2 linked regions of the Beijerinckia sp. 28-YEA-48 genome follow. Each later gene encodes a partner of the first gene's protein in a complex. Links are inferred from orthologs where the notes say so. Each region holds a gene or a part of one and is shown on either strand. Other genes may lie near its edges. The genes, in order: cyoA and ctaD.

The links.
Region 2: the proteins of cyoA (region 1) and ctaD are in contact, whole or in part, in a solved structure (PDB 7CUB), measured with the Escherichia coli proteins. The link is inferred for Beijerinckia sp. 28-YEA-48 from one-to-one orthologs.

What each region holds. Positions count from the first base shown.
Region 1 is NZ_FNSI01000001.1:996,264-1,007,373, forward strand. Bases 4,224-7,045 are described here. They hold cyoA (ubiquinol oxidase subunit II), read left to right. Parts: upstream 4,224-5,097; coding sequence 5,098-5,994; downstream 5,995-7,045. Other genes in these bases: BLW50_RS04750 (L,D-transpeptidase family protein), read left to right, coding at 4,224-4,913. Outside these bases: BLW50_RS04730 (cytochrome P450/oxidoreductase), read left to right, coding at 1-479; BLW50_RS04735 (alkaline phosphatase family protein), read left to right, coding at 564-2,414; BLW50_RS04740 (hypothetical protein), read left to right, coding at 2,534-2,800; BLW50_RS04745 (hypothetical protein), read left to right, coding at 3,019-3,294; more of BLW50_RS04750, read left to right, coding at 3,624-4,223; cyoD (cytochrome o ubiquinol oxidase subunit IV), read left to right, coding at 8,642-9,058; BLW50_RS04770 (hypothetical protein), read right to left, coding at 9,136-9,738; BLW50_RS04775 (DUF3311 domain-containing protein), read left to right, coding at 10,130-10,318; BLW50_RS04780 (monocarboxylate uptake permease MctP), read left to right, coding at 10,308-11,110. UniProt on the Escherichia coli protein: Cytochrome bo(3) ubiquinol terminal oxidase is the component of the aerobic respiratory chain of E.coli that predominates when cells are grown at high aeration.
Region 2 is NZ_FNSI01000001.1:4,289,392-4,300,562, forward strand. The notes cover bases 8,289-11,171. They hold ctaD (cytochrome c oxidase subunit I), read right to left. Parts: upstream 10,624-11,171; coding sequence 8,953-10,623; downstream 8,289-8,952. Other genes in these bases: BLW50_RS20160 (heme o synthase), read right to left, coding at 8,289-8,886; coxB (cytochrome c oxidase subunit II), read right to left, coding at 10,670-11,171. Outside these bases: hisD (histidinol dehydrogenase), read right to left, coding at 1-751; BLW50_RS20110 (DUF2948 family protein), read right to left, coding at 799-1,263; murA (UDP-N-acetylglucosamine 1-carboxyvinyltransferase), read right to left, coding at 1,323-2,618; BLW50_RS20120 (hypothetical protein), read right to left, coding at 2,699-2,911; BLW50_RS20125 (TlyA family RNA methyltransferase), read left to right, coding at 2,975-3,721; BLW50_RS20130 (class I SAM-dependent RNA methyltransferase), read left to right, coding at 3,761-5,050; BLW50_RS20135 (SURF1 family protein), read right to left, coding at 5,063-5,794; BLW50_RS20140 (DUF983 domain-containing protein), read right to left, coding at 5,791-6,168; BLW50_RS20145 (cytochrome c oxidase subunit 3), read right to left, coding at 6,231-7,094; BLW50_RS20150 (cytochrome c oxidase assembly protein), read right to left, coding at 7,136-7,759; BLW50_RS20155 (hypothetical protein), read right to left, coding at 7,768-7,947; more of BLW50_RS20160, read right to left, coding at 7,957-8,288. UniProt on the Escherichia coli protein: Cytochrome bo(3) ubiquinol oxidase is the terminal enzyme in the aerobic respiratory chain of E.coli that predominates when cells are grown at high aeration.

The sequences.
Region 1 (11,110 bases):
GCGCTTGCCTGCACGTGCATTGCAAGGCCGATGGGCGTCGGCTGGCGCTTGCGGCCCTGGTGAACGAGCTGGCTCAGGGCTGGCAGGTCTATGCCTGCGGGCCGGAGCGTCTGCTCAGCGAGATCGAGGACCTGACGGCGGGCTGGCCTGACGGTCGCCTGCATGTGGAACATTTCAGCGGCTCGGGCCTGCTGCTCGATCCGTCGAAGGAAATGGCGTTCGAGGTTGAATTGCGTGACTCCGGCCGCACGCTTCATGTCGCGCGGGATCAGACCTTGCTGCGGGCTTTGCATGCGGCAGGCGTCGATGTCGCCTGCGATTGCGAGGAAGGTCTGTGCGGTTCCTGCGAGGTCGGCGTCATCGATGGCGAGATCGACCATCGCGACATGGTATTGACGCGCGCCGAGCGGACGGAGAACCATCGTATGATGACATGTTGCTCACGTGCGCGTGGCGGCAAACTGACGCTGTCGCTCTAAGCGGACATTGGCCTCGGCTCTGCAATAAAACTGTCACAGAGGGCGCATAGGCCGAGAACAGCTCTGTTCCAGCTGGAGACTGCCATGCGTCGCTCTGTTCTTGTTCTGGGAGCGCTAGGCGCGCTTTGCGCCTTGGCCGAACCAGCTTTGGCCGAACCAGCCATAGCCGCCGCTCGCCCGCACAATGTTTTGCTCTTCGTCGCCGATGGTTTGCGGCCGGGGATGGTCAATGCGCAGACGGCTCCGGCGATCACGGCGCTGTGGAAACAGGGCGTGCATTTCACCAACACCCATTCGATGTTTCCGACCTTCACCACCGCCAATGCCTCGGCCATGGCGACAGGCCATAAGCTCGGCGACACCGGCGATTTCAGCAATACGATCAATGCCGGCTTTCAGGTGCCGGGCGCCGGTAACAGCCTGACGCCGTTTCTGGAAAGTGATCCGGTGCTGGCCGATGTCGATGAGCATTTCGCTGGCGACTATCTCAATCAGGAAACGGTGATGAAGGCGGCGCGGCTTGCCGGCATCAGCACGGCGACGATCGGCAAGCTTGGGCCGGCCCTGATCTTCGATCATACCGAACGCACGGGCGCGCAGACGCTCACCATCGACGACATGACCGGACGCGCCGGCGGCGTGCCCTTGAGCGAGGATGTGCAGCAGCGGCTGAAGTCCGCCGGTCTTGGCCTGGAAGCGCCGGGGCGTGGCGACAACGGTCAGGCCGGCGATATGCTCAAGCCCGGCACCTTGCAGGCCAATGTCACCCAGCAGGATTATTTCCTCAACGCAGCGACCAAAGCCGTGCTGCCGCTGTTCAAGGCGCGGGCCAAGCCGTTCATGATGGTGTTCTGGTCACGCGATCCCGACGGCACCCAGCACAATCAGGGCGACAGCCTGAACCGGCTGGTTCCTGGCATCAACGGCCCGACTTCGCTTGCCGCCATCCGCAATGCCGATCACGATCTGGCCGAACTGCTGGCGACGCTGAAGACGCTCGGCCTTGATGAAACGACTGACGTGATCATCACCGCGGACCATGGTTTCTCAACGATCTCGAAGGAGAGCGCGACGAGCTATGCGGCGACGCAGGGCTATAAGGATGTGTTCCAGCGCTTCCTGCCGCTGGGCTTCGTGGCGATTGATCTGGCCCATGGTCTCGACATGCCGATGCTCGATCCCGATGCCAAATATGCGGCGATTGTCGCAGGCGCCCATCCCTCGAAGGGCAATGCTTTGATCGGCGGTGACCAGGATCACTCCAAGGTCGTCATCGCCGCCAATGGCGGATCAGATTTGGTCTATATCCCCGAGGGCGATCGCAACCTGGCGCGCAAGGTTGTCGATATCCTTTCGGCTCAGGATTATGTTAGCGGCCTGTTCGTCTCCGACGATCTCGGGCCTATTCCCGGCACGCTGCCGATCTCGGCCATCGATCTGAAGGGTTCGGCCGTGACGCCGATGCCGGCGATCGTCGTCAACTTCCGCAGCTTCTCGACGGGCTGCGCCGATCCGCTGGCCTGCGGCGTCGAAGTGGCCGACACGGTGTTGCAGCAGGGGCAGGGCATGCACGGCAGTTTCAGCCGCGCCGATACGGCGATCATTGGCGGCGCGCTCGGGCCGGACTTCCGCCAGGCCTTCGTCGATCCGGCGCCGGTGAGCAATGCCGACATCGGCAAGACCATGGCGCGCATCCTGGGGCTGCACATCAAGGATGTCGGCAAGCTCGTCGGCCGCGTCACCATCGAGGCGATGCCGAATGGCGCCATGCCGAAATGGCAGTCGACCGTGCAGGTCTCGGCGCCGGATGCGCACGGGCAGATCACCAAGGTGGTGATGCAGGTGCTCGGCGCGACCCGCTATTTCGACGCCGCCGGCTATCCGGGGCGCACGCTCGGCTTGCCGGATCCGGCGGTTGCGCCCGTCCGGCATTGAGGGCGGAGAGCGGCCTATTCGTGGCGAATTTTTCGGCCGATTTCCTTGTTATGTGCCAATCGGCACATCTTTTCGCCCTTGTGCCGTGTTCTGTCTCTCCCTCAAGAAAAGGGAGTGCGATGAAGATGACCCGTTGCGACGATCTCAATCGGATCGCCGACCAGCTTTGGCAGGCTGGCGGTGAAGACCGCAAATATGCCGGCGTTGCGCGCGACGCGGCTGAAAAACTGGCGCGTGAGCGGTGCGATGTGTGGTTGGCCGTCAAGGTGGACGTATTGGTGCGCCGGCTCTGCGCCCAGGGCAAGATGGAAGAGGGGCAGGCGTTGGCCGAGGCCGCCTTCATTTTGCGGGCCGAGAAAATTCGCGATCATGCACAGGCTGCCTGATATGAGCGGTTCGCGTTAAACCCGCATTTTCATGCGGGTTTTCGCGCTTATTTGAATCCAAAGCTGCTGGCGACTGTCATCAGATTTCCAACTTTTTCGACGATACTCGCTGCAACGAAAGTTGGTGTTGTGCGTTGAGTAACGGGAAATGCCGGGCGGGCCACCTAGAGCCATGACTTAAGACCGGCAAAACGCGTCACGGAGAGGCGGAGGCTCATATGAACGACCGCATTGCCCGTTTGGTGCATTTGTCGCAGCGTCTCACTCAGGCTGAGGAAAATTTCGCGGTGGAAGCGGAAGCCGTCCGCACCGCTGCTACCCGTCTCGCCGAAGGGCAGGGGGACGCCCGGCTCGCCGGCGTCATGGACGATCTCTTCAAACATATGCGCGCCCGCGCCCGCCTCGATGACGGCCAGCTTCTGGCCGAGACGTCGCTGCTGCTGCGCCGCCGGGGCGGTCCCTCGGGCACCAACCCAGTGTCGGAAGCCGCCTGATTGGTCAGGTAAAACTGACCGCTCAACGCCTTGCGCCGCGCATCCCACTGTGTGACCTTGGTCACACCCTTGATCTTTAACGGTCTTTCACAAGCTTGTGTTGCCCATTTACGCCGCAGTCGCCCTAATTTGGCCCGACTGTTCGTTCCTTTTTAAGCATATAACGGTACATCACTGTTGCTCGCGGCGGATTTTGCAATCGCTCGAGCGCGGGGCGCACGGCGCCGTACCAATACGAGGTTCAGTTCCCGTGTAATCCGCGCCCGCTTTTCGCGAGCGTTTTTTATAGCGGTGATTCAGATTTCTGGAGCAAGGCTTTGGGTGACAATATGAAATCAATTTCGCGGCGCGCCTTCACTTTGGGCTTCACCGGCGCGGCGTTGGGGCTTCCCTTGGCCTCCGCCTTTGCGGCCGATGACTTCGACAGCGGCCAGGCCGAATGGCAGCAGAAATTCGACGGCGACGCGCGCCTGCGCGTGCCGCGTTCCGAAACGCCGCTCCTGTCGCAGCAGACCATTTCGGGCACCGAGCAGGCGATCGCGCAATATCAAGCGCTCGCCGGTCGCGGCGGCTGGCAGACGGTGCCGTCCAACGCCACCCTCAAGATCGGCTCGCGCGGCCCGGCCGTGGTGTCCTTGCGCCAGCGCCTGATCATCACCGGCGACCTTGACCAGCAGGCCGGCGATTCTCCGGTGTTCGATTCCTATGTCGAGGCCGGCGTGCGCCGTTTCCAGGCTCGTCATGGCATCGGCCAGACCGGCATTGTCGCCAAGCAGACGTTCACCGAGATGAACGTGCCGATCCAGACCCGCATCCGCCAGCTCGAGACCAATCTGGTGCGCTTGCGTGCCTTTTCCGGGAACCTCGGCAACCGCTACGTTATGCTCAACATTCCCGCCGCCGCCGTCGAGACGGTGGAGAACGGCCAGATCGCCACCCATCACCAGGCCGGCGTCGGCAAGATCGATCGCCAGTCGCCCGTCATGCAGGCGCGCGCGCTGTCGGTGAACTTCAACCCATTCTGGACGGTTCCTGCCTCGATCATCCGCAAGGATTTGATCCCCAAGATGCAGCAGGATGCGAACTATCTCACCGAGAACAAGATCCGCATCTTCACCCGCCAGGGCCAGGAATTGCAGCCCTCGCAGGTGAACTGGAACTCCAACGAAGCGACGAACTATATGTTCCGCCAAGATCCGGGCGGCGAGATCAACTCGCTCGGCTTCGTGCGCATCGACATCGCCAATCCGCATGGCGTCTATATGCACGACACGCCGGCCAAGGGCATTTTCGGCGACGACTATCGCTTCGTCTCCTCGGGCTGCGTGCGCGTGCAGAACGTGCGCGACTATGTCGCCTGGCTGCTCAAGGACAACCCCGGCTGGGATCGTCCCAAGATCGACGAGGCCATCCGGTCCGGCCAGCGCATCGACGTGCGCCTGACGCCGGCGGTCAATGTCTATTGGGTTTATATCACCGCCTGGGCGAACGAGAATCTCATCCAGTTCCGCGATGACATCTATCGCCGCGACGGTTTCGGTGGTGGCGCTGTGGCGCAGAGCGCCCCGATCAACAATGCCAACGCGGCCGACGACGATCTGCTGCCGCCGATCCGCTAAACATCGGCTGGATTGAAACGACGAAGCCCCGGACCGAGAGGTCTGGGGCTTTTTGTTTCTTGTGCGGTCATACGGGATTGGATCATAAAAATCGTATAACGATAGTATTATTACGTCCGTAAATTCATTGCGAAGCCCTCAGGGGTTGAATAGGCTGGTATCCTGCTTCCTTGAGGATATGCCATTGCTCGCAAGATCAGCGCGCATCGCGATAGGAGCTCTTGCTTTACCCCTGGCGGGGTGTAGCGGCGTGCTTGATCCGCAGGGACCAGTCGGGGCCGCCGAAAAGCTGATCCTGTTCAATGCGCTCGCAATCATGCTGGTCATTGTCGTGCCGACAATCGTAGCGACGCTGGCCTTCGCCTGGTGGTTTCGCGCTTCCAATACCCGAGCCCAATACCGTCCTTACTGGGCCTTCTCCGGGACGTTGGAATTGATCGTCTGGGCGATCCCGGCCTTGGTCGTCATCTTTCTTGGCGGCATCGCCTGGTTCGGATCTCAAGCTCTCGATCCGTATCGTCCGCTGCCGAGCAAGGATAAGCCTGTCGAGATCGAAGTGGTGTCGCTCGATTGGAAATGGCTCTTCATCTATCCAGACGATGGCATTGCCACCGTCAATCAGCTGGTCATTCCTGTCGGCAGGCCGGTTCATTTCCGCCTGACGTCTTCGGGTGTGATGAACAGTTTCTTCGTGCCGCAGCTCGGCAGCCAGATCTACACGATGGCGGGCATGACGTCGCAGCTCCACCTGCAGGCCGATCGTGCCGGAACCTTCGAAGGTCTCTCGGCTCAGTTCAGCGGCGAGGGCTTTTCCGGCATGCGGTTCGAGACGCGTGCCATGGCGCCCGCTGATTACGCGGCTTGGATCTCCAGCACGAAGGCGACGGGGCCGCATCTCGATCAAGCCGCCTATGCCGATCTGGTGAAGCCCAGCAAGAACGTTGCGCCCAGCATATTCAGCTCTGTCGAGCCGGGCTTGTTCGACAAGATCGTCTCTGGGACCGCGTCCAGTGGATCCTCGTCAGCTGCTGGGAGCGGCATGGAGCATGGTGCCTCCCGACGGATGGAAAGGAAGCCGTAATGCTCGGCAAGCTGAGTTGGTCGTCCGTTCCGCTCGATCAGCCGATCCCGTTGATCGCTTCCCTCGCGGTGGTCGTTGGCATTGTCGCCGTGCTCGGATGGATCACCGTCAAAGGCTATTGGCCCTATCTGTGGCACGAGTGGATCACCTCGGTCGATCACAAACGGATCGGCGTCATGTACTGCCTGCTGGCGCTGATCATGCTGCTGCGCGGGTTCATCGACGCGCTGATGATGCGCTCGCAGCAGGCCATGGCCTATGCTTCGCAAGGCTATCTGCCGGCCGATCACTTTAATCAGATCTTTTCGGCCCATGGGACGATCATGATCTTTCTGGTGGCGATGCCATTCGTCATTGGGCTGATGAACTTCGCCGTTCCCTTGCAGCTCGGCGTTCGCGACGTGGCGTTTCCCACCTTCAATTCGGTGAGCTTCTGGTTGACCGCGTCGGCGGCGCTGCTCGTCAACATGTCGCTTTTGATCGGCGAATTCGCGCAGACCGGCTGGCTGGTTTATCCGCCGCTGTCGGAGCTGCAATTCTCGCCAGGTGTCGGGGTCGACTATTATCTGTGGGCCATCCAAATATCAGGCGTCGGAACGCTTCTGACCGGGATCAATTTCGTCACCACGATTCTGAAGGTGCGTGCGCCAGGCATGACACTGACGCATATGCCGATCTTTTGCTGGACGGCGCTCGCCGCCAGCCTACTCATCGTTGCCGCATTCCCGATTTTGACGGCGACGCTCGGCATGCTGCTGCTGGATCGCTATCTCGGCTTCCACTTCTTCACGGTGGAAGCGGGTGGCAATCCGATGATGTATATCAATCTCATCTGGGCCTGGGGACATCCGGAAGTCTACATTCTGATCCTGCCCGCCTTCGGCGTCTTTTCCGAAGTGGTCTCGACTTTCTCCGGCAAGCCCTTGTTCGGCTACCGCTCGATGATCGCGGCGACGATGGCGATCTGCGTGCTCTCCTTCATGGTGTGGCTGCATCACTTTTTCACCATGGGGGCAGGGGCCGATGTCAACGGCTTCTTTGGTGTCGCGACGATGATCATCGCCGTGCCCACCGGCGTGAAGATTTTCAATTGGCTGTTCACGATGTGGGGCGGCCGGATTCGCTTCTACACGCCGCTGCTGTGGACGATTGCCTTCATGGTGACGTTCACGATCGGGGGCATGACCGGCGTGCTGATGGCGATCCCGCCCGCCGATTTTGTCCTGCACAATTCGCTGTTTCTCGTCGCGCATTTCCACAATGTGCTGATCGGTGGACTGCTGTTTGGCTGTTTCGCCGGCTACAGCTATTGGTTTCCGAAGGCGTTCGGTTTCAAGCTCGATGAACGATGGGGGAAGGCGGCCTTCTGGTTCTGGGTCGTTGGCTTCTACGTAGCTTTCATGCCGCTTTATGTTCTCGGTCTCCAAGGCATGACGCGACGCATGCAGAGTTATGATGTTGCGGGTTGGCAGCCATGGCTGCTTGTGGCCGCCGGCGGCGCCGGGCTCATTCTGTGTGGGATTCTCTGTCAGATCGGCCAGCTCGTTTACTCGATCAAGCATCGCGCCGCCTTGCGCGACACCACCGGCGATCCTTGGGACGGGCGAACCCTGGAATGGATCACGGCTTCGCCGCCGCCGGCCTATAATTTCGCGGTGCTGCCCAATGTGTTTGGGGAAGAGGCCTATTGGGGGATCAAGCAGATCGCGCTTGCGCAGCATCAGCTGACCGATCTGCCTGATTACGCGGATATCGAATTGCCGCGCAACAGTCCGACGGGCTTTGTGGCGTCATTCTTCGCTGTCGTGACGGGCTTCGCTTTTATCTGGCACATCTGGTGGATGGTTCTGGCAGGTCTTTTCGGAGCTTTTGCCGTCTTTGTCGTCTTCGCCTGGCGCGACCGTTCCGAATATGAACTGCCGGCCGCGGAGGTGGCTCGGATCGATCATGAGCGGCGTCAGGCGCGCATTGCTTTGGTCGAAGGCCGTGAACCGGGCATTACCGCCATCGCGCCTGCGCGCGAGATCGACCACGATCCCAATCAACTGGGCCTGTGGCCGGGGGCCAACGAGGAGTTCAAGGGGCCGGCCTCCAAGCGGATCATCAGTGCCTATGGCTTCTGGATCTTTCTGCTCTCCGATTTCGTCATGTTCTCGGGATTCTATGCGGCCTATGCCGTCCTGTCGCACGCGACCGCTGGAGGGCCTGGCCCCCAGGATCTGTTTGATCTGAACACGGTGGCGCTCGAAACAGCCTTCCTCTTGCTGTCGAGTTTTGCCTGCGGCATGGCGACGATCGCCAGCAACGTCCGCAATATGCTTTGGACACAGATCTTCTATCTGATCACCGGCTTGCTGGGCGCCGGCTTCCTCTATCTCGAACTGCGCGAATTCGCCCATATGCTGGCGGCAGGCCACGGGCCCAGCAGCAGTGCGTTCCTGTCGTCGTTCTTCGCGCTCGTCGGGCTGCACGGCGCCCATGTGACGGTGGGCTTGTTGTGGCTGGGGACGATGATGGCGCAGTTCTGGGCCAAGGGTTTTAGGCCCGACATCATGCGGCGCGGGCTGAGCTTTGCTTTGTTCTGGCACGCGCTCGATATCATCTGGGTTGGCATTTTCACCAATGTCTATCTTCTGGGAACAAGCCCATGAGCAACCATCATCACAACCACACCGATTGGCACACGGATACCGCGCCTGGCGATCAGGAAGGCGACCATCACGATATCGCGGGCGCCGTCCGCAATTATCTGATCGGCTTCGTCTTGGCGGCTGCCCTGACGGCCGGTTCATTCTGGGTCGCGAGCGGAACGAGCTTTATTTACACGCCTGGCGTGCCGATGGCGCTGGCGGCGCTCGCCATCGGCCAGATGGGCGTGCATCTGGCGTTCTTCCTGCACATCACGACCGGCCCCGACAACACCAACAATGTCATCGCGCTCGCCTTCGGCGTTCTCATTGTCGGCATCGTCATCGCTGGATCCCTGTGGATCATGTATCACCTCAACGCCAACATGATGGTGCCGGGCAATCTCATGGATATGCGCATGCAGCCGGGGCTGTAAGCTCAGTGAAATACGACTAAGACGGGTTGAAGCGAGGAGCCAGGCAAAATCGCATTTCTTTCGAAACGGGATTTGCCCTAGCAACCGCGGCAAATGTCCTGGATCTTTTTGAGGGTCTGGTTGCCACCATTGATCAGCTTCTGATAGGAGCGCTCTTCTTCGTCGCGGCTGGCGCTGTGGGGTTCGGGCTGCTGCATGACTGGCAGGGCATTGACGGTGAAGATGCGAACGCCGGCCTTTTGCGCATCGGTTTCGAAATTCTTGAACGGCTGAGAAACCCTCCAGCCATCGGCTTCCTGGGTCGTATTGAAGGCGACCAAAAAGAACGTTGTCGGTGGCACGCCGTCTATGGCGCTGGGGCTGGTGTCGTGGGAGACAAGCCGGCCATTGAAAGCTGGCAGGCTCTCGGTCAGCTTGGTGGTTAGGGCAGGGACGAGGGTTGCGTCTGTCGTCGACGTCATCTCGACCGCAGCATAGGTGCTGATGGCGATATCGGAACGGTTCGCGCGCCGTTCACCGGGAACGTGCAGGCCATGTGGACCATGGACGCCATGGATCCCGCTGTGGAACCCGCCGCCTCCGCCAAAGCCACCGCCCATATGGCCGCCTCCCCGAGCACTCGCCAGCGCTGGCCAGAGGGCGAGGGGGATGAGGAGAAAAAGCGAAACAGGTCTCAACACGATCATTCTCCCGGCTGCCCGCGGCCCGAAGCCGGAGGAGCTATCACGGGATTGGAGCAACACTACGAACGGTCCTCGAAAGATTGGGGGAGAACTCACAGCGAGCGGAGGGCACCATCTTCGTTTGCGCTTGGATGGCACCGCCCGCTGACTGGCCGCAAATGCTTCCTCCGGCTGAACAATCCGAGGTGGTTTAGACGGGAACGATCATTGCGCTGGTAGCATGGCTCGTCTTCTCTTTGCGCCTTTGCGGGAGCCAGCGAACAGGAGCAGAATATTGTCATTGATGTCGTGATGGGACGCAACAATTGCGTTAGCGCGTTTGAATTATCAGCTGGCGATTGTTCCGCTGGGTCGCGTGAAACGGTCGCCGCTTATTCGGGAGGTCGCGATGCCAAACGGGTCTGTCCGCTGGCTGCTTATTCTTCCTTACATCGGACTGTTGTGGGTGCCTTTCTATAACAGGCACGATCCGGTGTTGTTCGGCTTTCCATTTTTCTATTGGTACCAACTGGCCTGGGTTCCGCTCTCGGCGCTCCTGACGTGGATCGTCTATAGGAGCATGCCCCATGACGACTGAAGTCGACACCACCGCACTTGCGGTCTTCACCTTCTTCTTCGTGCTGGTCACGGTGATGGGATTCATCGCGGCGCGCTGGCGCCGGCCCGCGACGCTGGCGCGGATCGATGAATGGGGATTGGGCGGGCGCTCCTTCGGCACATGGATCACCTGGTTTCTCATCGGCGGTGATTTCTATACCGCCTATACGGTGATCGCTGTTCCCGCGCTGGTCTATGCTGTCGGCGCTTACGGCTTCTTTGCCTTGCCATATACGATCATCGTTTATCCCTTCGTCTTCCTCGTCATGCCGGTTTTGTGGAAACGAGCGCGCGATCTGAACTACATCACTGCCGCCGATGTGGTGCATGGGCAATATGGCTCGCGGGCGCTTGAACTGGCGGTGGCGGCCACCGGCGTCATCGCCACCATGCCCTATATCGCCTTGCAGCTCGTCGGTATGACGGCGGCGTTGAGGGCGCTGGGCCTGCATGGCGAAATCCCGCTGGCGATCGCCTTCATCGTGCTGGCGCTTTACACCTATTCGGCGGGCTTGCGCGCCCCGGCACTGATCGCCTTCGTCAAGGACATCATGATCTATATCGTGGTGATCGCAGCGGTGGCGTTGATCCCCTCGCGGCTCGGCGGCTATGCGCATGTGTTCGAAGCTGCCGATGCGGCCTTCAAGGCTAAGGGGTCGGGAAGCCTGTTGCTCGAGGGCAATCAATATGTCGCCTATGCGACCCTGGCGCTTGGTTCGGCGCTGGCCGCCTTTATGTATCCGCACACGCTGACCGGTATTTTCGCGTCGAA
Region 2 (11,171 bases), 3.3 Mb from region 1 along the record:
AATCGGGATTAGCGGTGCGATCAGCCAGGATAAGAACTTCCGACGGACCAGCGATCATGTCGATGCCGACCTTGCCAAAGACGCGGCGCTTGGCGGCGGCAACGAAGGCATTGCCGGGACCGACGATCTTCGCCACCGGCGCAATGGTCTGCGTGCCATAGGCAAGCGCGGCAATGGCTTGGGCGCCGCCGACTCGATAGATTTCATCGACACCGGCGATATCAGCGGCCGCGAGCACCAAAGGATTGATGATGCCATCTGGCGTCGGCACCACCATGACGATGCGCGGCACGCCGGCAACCTTGGCCGGCACGGCATTCATCAGCACGGATGAGGGATAGCTCGCCGTGCCACCGGGCACATAGAGGCCAACCGCTTCCACCGCGCTCCAGCGCCAGCCGAGCTCAACGCCTTCCTCGTCGCTGAAATGCACATCGCTTGGCCGTTGCCGCTGATGAAAGCTGAGAATGCGGCGATGGGCGAAGTGCAAGGCTTCCAACGCCGTCTTGTCGCAAGCGGCAATCGCGGCTTCGATTTCCGGGCGCGAGATGCGCAAGCCAAGAGCGGCCACATCGACACGATCGAACTTCAGCGACAGGTCCACCAGTGCCGCATCGCCGCGGGCCACCACATCCTCAATGATGGCGCGCGCCGCATTGTCGACGTCCTCGGACACTTCACGCTTCATGGCAAGCAGCGCTGTGAATTCGTGCTCGAACCCAGCATCGCGCATATCCAGCCGCACAGGCATACACAACTCCTCGTCGCGCGCGTTTCCGGCGCGCTCAACCTTGAAAATTATTTATCGGTTTCGCCGAGCGGGTGCCCGGGCACGGCGCGCGCCGGCCAGCGCCCACCAAGATCGCGCAGTTGCGCATCGATACATTCGACATGCAAACGCACCGCCGCACCGCCGGAGAACACGAGGTCGACAATGCCGCCAGGCGCTTCGTCTTCGGCGAAGGTGATCCCCAGCAGATTGAGCGTCGTCTCACGGTTATGCTGATCGAAGCCGGACAGGGCCGCCTTCTGCACGCTGTCGAAATGCAAGCCCGCGCGTGTGCGTTCCGGCTTGCCCGCCGCCGCCGCCAACCAGTCGAACCGACAGCCGACCAGCGCGAAACGGCGCTGCGCCGGCAGATAGGTCATGTCGGCGACGCGGAAGATGGCGTCCTGCATGGCGGCCGACAACACTTCCACGTCCTCGCCGTCGAGAGCGAACAGGCGGAGCGGTTCGGAGAATGTTTTCGTCGGCGCGTTCATGGGTTCATATCATAGGCTTATGTGTTGGGCCGTCTAGTTGGCCCGTCACGTTGGGCGATCTAGCCCGGATCGCTCACGCGTTCGATCATCGCGCCGCAGCCTGCCAGCTTATGCTCAAGCCGCTCGAAGCCGCGATCAAGATGGTAGACGCGATGGACCGTCGTCTCACCTTCCGCCGCCAACGCGCCGATGACAAGAGACACCGAGGCGCGCAGGTCCGTCGCCATCACCGGCGCCCCCTTCAGCTTCGGCACGCCCTCGACAATTGCCGTATCGCCATCAAGCCGGATTTTGGCGCCAAGCCGGGCCAGTTCCTGCACGTGCATGAAACGGTTCTCGAAAATCGTCTCGGTGACCCGCGACGTGCCCGAGGAGCGGGTCATCAAGGCCATGAACTGGGCCTGCAGATCGGTCGGGAAGCCGGGGAACGGATCGGTGGTCACATCGACCGGCGCGATGCCCGCGCCATTGCGCTGAATGCGGATGCCATGATTGTTCGAGGTGACGGTGGCGCCCGCTTGCGACAAGTGATCGAGCGCCGATTGCAGTAGATCAGGCCGGACGTTTTCGAGGAAGACATCGCCACCGGCCATCGCCACCGCCATGGCGAAGGTGCCAGCCTCGATGCGATCGGGCAAAACCGCATGCTGGGCGCCGCTGAGCGAACCAACACCGGAAACTTCCAGCTCGGACGTGCCGATGCCCTTGATGCGCGCACCCATTTTGACAAGGCAATTGGCGAGATCGGTCACTTCCGGCTCGCTGGCGGCATTGCGGATCAGCGAGTCGCCGTGCGCCAACACAGCGCCCATCAGCGCCGTATGGGTGCCGCCGACCGTGACTTTGGGGAAATGAATTTCGCCCCCGCGCAGGCCTTTCGGCGCCTTGGCGACCACGTAGCCACTGTCGATATCGATCTGCGCGCCAAGCTTTTCCATGGCCAGCAGCAAGAAATCGACCGGGCGCGTGCCGATGGCGCAACCGCCCGGAAGCGACACCCGCGCTTCGCCCATGCGCGCCACAAGCGGCGCCAGCACCCAGAAGCTGGCGCGCATGCGTGAGACCAGTTCATAGGGGGCGACGGTGTCGACGATATCGCCTGCGGTGAAGCGGATGGTCTGGCCGGCATTGGCGCTGTCGCCGTTGCGCTTGCCATCGATCATGTGATCGACGCCATGGTTGCCGAGGATGCGGATCAACATGCGCACGTCGGCCAGACGCGGCACGTTCTCCAGAACCAGGGTTTCCTTGGTCAACAGAGAGGCGATCATCAGCGGCAGTGCCGCGTTCTTTGCCCCCGAAATTGGAATTGAGCCGTTAAGTTTCTGCCCGCCGACGATTCGAATCCGGTCCATCTGCACTCTCAATAGGTGGCGCCGCCACGGACGCTGGTTGCCCCCTTTCTAACATGATTCCGGCCAGATCGAGGCCCCAATCACGGATCTTCCCGGTCTTCACTGGTCTCGCCCCCCGACTTGCGACTGCGGGACTGGTCCTTGCGGCGCTTCAGATTGTCCCGCAGCGCCTGGGCCTGGCGGCGCAGGCGCGCCCCGGCGGCCACGGTCTTGGAATTGGGCGCAGGCGCTTTTGCGCCGGAATCGGCCGTTTCGCCTTCGGTTTTCGTGTCGGAAGCCATAGGGAATGACATATAAACCTGCCGATCGGCGGGCAAGTGGTCCGATTTGAGCACCGCCGATTTGGGGAATTCACTATGTCGCGACGCCGCGCCGATGTTGTCCTGGTCGAGAACGGCCATTTCGAAAGCCGGGCGCGGGCACGGGCCGCGATCGAAGCCGGGCTGGTCTTCGCCAACGGCAAACAGGTGCGCCGGCCCTCGGAAGAACTGCCTGAGGACGTCGAAATCCGCGCCAGCGCTCCCCATCCCTGGGTATCGCGCGGCGGGCTGAAGCTGGTGGCGGCCCTGGATGGCTTCGGAATCGACCCGAAAGGCCGCATTTGCCTCGATGTTGGGGCCTCGACCGGCGGTTTTACCGAGGTTTTGCTGGCGCGCGGCGCCGCCCGTGTCCATGCCATTGATGTCGGCCATGGCCAATTGCATGCCCGCTTGCAGCACGACCCCAGGGTTTTGGCCCGCGAAGGCACCGATGCCCGGCAGCTGAAGCCGGCCGATTTCGTCTCGGAAGCCGGCGTCGTGGAAGCGCCAGATCTGATCGTCTGCGACGTCAGCTTCATTTCCCTCGCCCTGGTCCTGCCGCCGGTTCTGGCGCTGGCAGCGCCGGGGGCGCAGTTGGCGGTGCTGGTCAAACCGCAATTCGAGGCTGGGCCGGGCAAGGTCAACAAAGGCGTGGTGCGCGATCCCCTGGTGCATGACGCCGTGTGCGCGAAAATCCGCACGCTGGTCGAAAGCCTCGGCTGGCGCTGCCTGGGCCTCCTGCCCTCGCCGATCGAAGGCGGCGACGGCAACCGGGAGTTCCTGCTCGGCGCGCGGCGCGATTAAGCCATTCGCTTTGCGCCCCGGGACAGGCTAGACAACCCCATGTTTCGCGCCAGCACTCTCACCATCGAACGCCTCGGACAGCGCGGCGAAGGCATCGCCGTCAATGATAATACGTCGGTTTTCGTTCCCTACACCGTCCCCGGCGATGTCATCGAAGCCGAACTCGACGGCACCCAGGGCAAGCTGGTCAAGATTCTCCAGCCGTCCCCCGATCGGATCGCCGCCTTCTGCACCTATTTCACCGCCTGCGGCGGCTGCGCCGTGCAGACGCTTGCGCCGGCGCCCTATGCTCAGTGGAAACGAGATCTCGTCAGCGCGGCCCTCACGCATCAGCGCGTCGAGGCGACCGTGGCGCCGCTCATCGACGCCCATGGTGCAGGGCGGCGGCGGGTCACGTTTCATACCCGCATCCGGCGCGATGCCCTGGAGCGCACGACAATCGAAGTCGGCTTCATGCGCGCCCGCGCCCATGACATCATCGACATTGAGGCCTGCCCGATCCTGGCACCGGCGCTGGACGGCGCGGCCCATATCGCCCGGCGCATCGCGCAATTGCTGGCGCAAACCGGCAAGCCGCTCGACATATCGTTGACCGAAAGCCTGGAAGGGCTTGATGTCGATATTCGTGGCGTCGGCAAACTCAGCCCGCCTTTGCGCCAGCAGATGGTCGAACTGGCGCAGCACATCAATCTTGCCCGGTTGTCGAATCATGGCGAAGTGATTGTCGAGAACCGGCCGCCACGCCTGCGCATGGGCCAGGCCATTCTGGTCCCGCCGCCAGGGGCTTTTCTGCAAGCAACGGAAGCGGGCGAAGCGGTGCTGGCGGACCTCGTCCGCAAAGCGATCGGCAAGAGCAGCCTTGTCGCCGATCTGTTCGCTGGCGTCGGCACATTCACCCTGCGCCTGGCCGAGATAGCGCGGGTTCACGCGGTCGACACTGACGCCGCCATGGTCAATGCCCTGAGCCGCGCCGCGCATAACACGCCCGGCCTGAAGACGATCACGGCTCAGGCGCGCGATCTGTTTCGACGTCCCCTCGCCGTAGCGGAACTGAAAGATTATGACGCCGTCGTCTTCGACCCGCCACGGGCCGGCGCGGAAACGCAGGCCAAGGCGTTGGCGCAATCGGACGTGCCTGTGATCGTCGCGGTGTCGTGCAATGCGCAGACCTTCGCCCGCGACGCGAGCATCCTGATCGAGGGCGGCTATACGCTCGGCACGGTCACGCCGGTCGATCAGTTTCGGCACTCGCCCCATGTCGAGGTCGTCGCCACCTTCCGCAAACAGTCCTCGCGGGCGATCAAACGCAAACGCAGCATACTGGGTTAGAGTTGCGTTGTATCAACCGGCGCGCAGGCGGCGCCAGGCCACCAGAGCAAAGATGACCAGCAGTGTCACCGCTAGGCCGAACCAGGTGAACGCGTAGGACAGATGATCGTTGTGGATGTTGACGGTGGTGGCGCCGCCGCGCAACACCGCACCCTGGGCATTCGGATCGGCATCGAGCGAAAAAACCGCCGCGTCGTTCAAGCCCAAAGCCTTGGCGATGGCCGGCGGATCGCGCGTGTACCAAGTGTGCTGCGCCGGATCGTCTGATGGCGTGAACATGTTGCGGTCTTCCGGCCAGCGCAACACACCCGACAGAGTGACGTTGCCTGTCACCTGATCGGCCACACGCTGCGCCGGATCGCGCAGACGCTCCGGCACGAAGCCGCGATTGACGAGAATCGAGCCGCCGCTTTCAAGCCTTAGCGGCGTCAATACATAGAAGCCCGCTTCGCCCAGGCCGGAACCTGCGGTGCGAAAGACAAAGGCTTCCTTGTCGTGATCGAAAACACCTTTCACCGTCACGTGCCGGTATTCGTCCGCAGCCTGTGACAGCGAAGACCAAGACGACGGCAAAGGCTGCGGCGGCGCGTTGAGACGTTCGGCGATCTGGGCGAGCAGCCCTTCCTTCCAAGCCAGCCGCTGCAATTGCCAGAAGCCCAGCGACATCAGGAACGCAAAAGCGGCCAGAGCGAATACCGCCGGCAGCAGGAGCGAGCGGGCGCGCATCGCCCGGTCAGCACTCATGGCTCGAGACGGCCCTGTTCCGCCTTGTTGCGATATTGCAGGGCGACGAGCAGCCCCTTCAGCGGTCGCAACAGACCGAGGCAGACGATGAGCGTCAGCGGCATGAAGATCACCATATGAACCCAGAACGGCGGCTCGTAATTCAGTTCCGTCCACAGTGCCGCGCCGAGCACGAGAAAGCCCGCGAACAAGGTGACGAAAACCGCCGGACCATCGCCGGAATCCGCGAATTTATAGTCGAGCCCGCAGGCGTCGCATTTCGGCGCCAGATTGATGAAGCTGGTGAACAGCCGACCTTGCCCACAGCGAGGGCAGCGCCCAGCGAGCCCGGTCGAATACGGCGACTGCGGCGGATAGTGCCCGTCAAAATCCATCTCGACCTCCGAAACAGAAAGGGCGGCTCAGCGCCGCCCTTGTTGTTATGTCAGCGCCGGCTTTAGTGCCCGGCGATCGGGGCGCCGTGATTGCCCCAGACATAGATGCAGCAGAACAGGAACAGCCACACCACGTCGACGAAGTGCCAATACCAGGCGGCGAATTCGAAGCCGAGATGCTGTGTCGGTGTAAAATGGCCGGCATAGGTGCGGAACAGGCAGACCAGCAGGAAGATGGTGCCGACCAGCACGTGGAACCCGTGGAAGCCCGTCGCCATGAAGAAGGTGGCGCCGTAGATCGAATCCTTGAAGCCAAACGGCGCGTGCGCATATTCATACGCCTGCACGCAGGTGAAGATGGCGCCGAGGATGACCGTCAGCCACAGGCCCTTCTTGAGACCATCGCGATCGCCATGCAGCAACGCGTGATGCGCCCAGGTGACGGTGGTGCCCGACGTCAGCAGGATCAGCGTGTTAAGAAGCGGCAGATGCCAGGGATCGAACACTTCGATGCCCTTCGGCGGCCAGACACCGCCGAGGAATTCGGCGCGCGCCACCTGATGCGCCTCGTTCGGGAACAGGCTGGCATCGAAGAACGCCCAGAACCACGCCACGAAGAACATCACCTCGGAGGCGATGAACATGATCATGCCGTAGCGATGATGAATCTGCACGACGCGGGTATGGAAACCGCCTTGCGCCTCGCGCGTCACGTCGGCCCACCAGGCGGCCATGACGTAGAGGATGCCGATAAAGCCGACGCCCGCGATATAGGGCCCGAGCTTCAGGCCGAACATCATCATGCCCTTCATCCACATGATGGCGCCGACCGCCGACAGGAAAGCCGAGATCGAGCCGATCAGCGGCCATGGGCTCGGATCGACGAGGTGATAATCGTGGTTCGGTTTGGCGTGGCCGTCAGCCATGAGCGTCCTCGTTGGGTCGTAGATGGTCTTAGATGATCTTGTTAGAGATTGGCCTTATCCGCTTCCTTCGCCGCCGCAACGGGCGACTTCTGGCGGACGGGCATGAACGTGTACGACAGGGTCAGGCTCTGCACCTGTCTCATCGTCTCTTCTTTTTCGAGCGCCGGATCGAGATAGAACACGACGGGCATATCCATGCTCTCGCCGGGGCCGAGTGTCTGTTCGGTGAAGCAGAAGCAGGAGATCTTGTTGAAGAAGCCGCCGACCTGGTCAGGCGCGACATTGTAAGTGGCGATGCCCGTCACCGGCTTATCGGAGCGGTTGACCGCCTTGTAGAACACCGTCGCGGTTTCGCCCGTGCGCAGCCGCATCTGGCCGATCTCGGGTTCGAAGGTCCACGGGATGCCACCGCCGACATTGGCGTCAAAGCGCACGGTCAGCGTGCGTTCGCCAAGACCTGTTGCCGGCCCTTGGGCAATGATCGGGGTACCGCCGAAACCGGTGGTCTTGCAGAACATTTCATAGAGCGGCACAGCGGCAAACGACATGCCGAGCATGAACAACGAGGTGCCAGTAACGGCAATCGCAATGCGGCGATGCGCCCGCGCCTGCGGCGACTTGCTCTGAGTCTTGCTTTGCTTTGGGTCGTCCGGAAGTTCGCTCATAGCTTTTCCTACAACGGCCGATCGAACACGCCCGCGCCAAGCTTGGCCCAGGTGATGACGTAGAACAGCAAGGCGACGAAGCCGATGGTCAGGCCCAAAGCCAGATTGCGCGCGCGGCGGCGCTTCTCCTGCTCAGGCGTGAGCCGGATACCGGGAGGATTGTCGTTCTGGGCGGGTTGATCAACCATGGCGCTCACTCAGAATCCCCATCGGGCGAGACAATTCTCGACGACGACGACGGCGAAGAGAACGAAAAGATAGAGAATCGAGAAACCGAAAAGCTGCATGGCGGCCCGATCGGCCGAGGCACCGGTGCGCACAAGCCAGACCCGCACGGCGAGCGCCAGCATGGCGAGCCCCGCCACCGCCGCGATAACACCATAGACCGGCGAGGCGAAACCGAAGAACCAAGGCGACACGCCGAGCGGCGCCAGCAGAATCGTGTAGAGAAGAATTTCGAGCCGCGTGTGATCCGGCCCTTTGACATTCGGCATCATCGGCACGCCGGCGGCGGCGTAATCCTTCGACTTGACCAGCGCCAACGCCCAGAAATGCGGCGGCGTCCAGATGAAGATGATGGCGAAGAGAAGAACGCTCGACAGGCTGACGCTGCCCGTGGCGGCCGCATAGGCGACAACCGGCGGAAAAGCACCGGCGGCGCCGCCAATGACGATGTTCTGCGGCGTCGAACGCTTCAGCCACATCGAATAGATGACGGCATAAAAGAAGATGGTGAAGGCGAGCAGGCTCGCCGCCAGCCAGTTGGTGGCGATGCCGAGCAGAACGACCGAGAACGCCGACAGGATGAGACCGAACGCCAGGGCTTCGCCCGGCTGCACCCGGCCCGAGGGGATCGGCCGGGTTTTCGTGCGGCTCATCACCGCGTCGATATCGGCGTCGTACCACATGTTCAACGCGCCCGAGGCGCCAGCGCCGATGGCGATGGCGAGAAGCGCGGTGAAGCCCAGCACCGGATTGATCTTGACCGGAGCGATCAGCAGGCCAGCGAGCGCCGTGAAGACGACCAGTGACATGACGCGCGGCTTGAGCAGCGCGAAATAGTCGCCCGGGCCCGCCAGCGACACGAGCGCAGGATCGAAACCGTTCTGGTCGCTGACGAGACTCATTTACTCAACCTGCTGCGCGCAATGGCGCTTTGCCTAAAGGAGGTCGGCCCAAGGGGGGCCGACTTATTAGTGGTCCGAGCCGGTGATACGCGGCAACGTCTCATACTGATGGAACGGCGGCGGCGACGGCAGCGTCCATTCCAGCGTGGTGGCGCCTTCGCCCCACGGATTGGCACCGGCGGGGATCTTACGCGCGAACGTCTGCCAGACGATGTAGAGGAACAGCAGCACGCTCAGACCGGAAATGTAGGAGCCGTAGGACGACACCTCATTCCACAGCAGGAACGCATCCGGGTAGTCGACGTAACGACGCGGCATGCCGGCGAGGCCGAGGAAATGCTGCGGGAAGAACGTCAGGTTGACGCCGATGAACATCATCCAGAAGTGAATCTTGCCGAGCGTCTCGTTGTACATGTAGCCCGACATTTTCGGGAACCAGTAGTAGAACGCGGCGAAGATCGAGAACACGGCGCCCAGCGACAGCACGTAGTGGAAGTGCGCGACGACATAATAGGTTTCGTGCAACTGACGGTCGATACCGGCATTGGCCAGCACGACGCCGGTGACGCCACCGACCGTGAACAGGAAGATGAAGCCGATCGCCCAGATCATCGGCAGACGGAAGGTGATGGAGCCGCCCCACATGGTGGCGATCCACGAGAAGATCTTCACGCCCGTCGGAACCGCGATGACCATGGTCGCGAACACGAAGTAACGCTGCGTGTTGAGCGACAGGCCGACCGTGTACATGTGGTGAGCCCACACGACGAAGCCGACGAAGCCGATGGCGACCATCGCATAGGCCATGCCGAGGTAGCCGAAGATCGGCTTCCGCGAGAAGGTCGAGACGATGTGGCTGACGATGCCGAAGCCGGGCAGAATCAGGATGTACACTTCCGGGTGACCGAAGAACCAGAACAGATGCTGGAACAGGATCGGGTCGCCGCCGCCTTCCGGATTGAAGAAGGTGGTGCCGAAGTTACGATCGGTCAGCAGCATGGTGATGCCACCGGCGAGAACCGGCAGGGACAGAACCAGCAGGAAGGCCGTGATCAGCACCGACCAGGCAAACAGCGGCATGCGGTGCAGGGTCATGCCCGGCGCGCGCATGTTGAAGATGGTGGTGATGAAGTTGATGGCGCCGAGGATCGAGGACGCGCCAGCCAAATGCAGCGACAGAATGACGAAATCCATCGCCGGGCCGGGGTGACCAGCATTGGACGACAGCGGCGGATACATCACCCAGCCACCGCCGAAACCGTGCATGCCCGGCGGACCATCGACGAACATCGAGATCAGGAGCAGCGAGAACGACGCCGGCAGCAGCCAGAACGAGATGTTGTTCATCCGCGGGAAGGCCATGTCGGGCGCGCCGATCATCAGCGGCACGAACCAGTTACCGAAGCCGCCGATCAGCGCCGGCATGACCATGAAGAAGATCATGATGACGCCGTGGCCGGTGATGAACACGTTGTAGAGATGCTTGGCGTGATCGAGCGAACCGTCGCCCGTCAGCATCTTGGAAATCCACGGGAAGATGTGGACGCCAGTGCCCGCGAGTTCGGCACGCATGGCGATAGACAGCGCCGTACCGATGAGGCCGGCGAAGATCGCGAAGATCAGATAGAGCGTGCCGATGTCTTTATGGTTGGTCGAATACAACCAGCGCCGCCAGCCTGTCGGCAGCGGGTGCGCATCGTCATGATGGTCGTCGTGGGTGGCTGCGTGAGTTGCCATGTTCGTATTCCTTGAAAACCTTCGACTACATCAAGCTGTGGCGCGATCAGTTACCCACGGCCGCCGCGAGGCGGACCGGAGATTCAACTTCTGCGAATTTCTTCTGACCTTCGGCAAGCCAGGTCTTGTAAGCCTCTTCGCTGACCACGCGGAACACGATCGGCATATAGGCGTGGTCCTTGCCGCAGAGCTTGGAGCACTGACCGTAGTAGATGCCTTCCTTCTCGGCCTTGAACCAGGTCTCGTTCAGACGACCGGGCACCGCGTCGATACGCACGCCGAAGGCGGGAACGACGAACGAATGAATGATGCCGACCACATCAGCGGTGACCTGCATGCGGATGATCTTGTTGACCGGAACGACCGCTTCATTGTCGACGTCGAGGAGGCGCAGCTTGCCGGGGGCGAGCGTGTCCTGATCGAGCAGGCGCGACTGGAACTCGAAACCGCCGCCTTCATCCTTCGGATAGGAGTAGGTCCAGGCCCAGGACGCGTTGCCGGTGACTTTCACCGTCATGTCCGCATCGGGAATGATGAGCTGGTGGTTG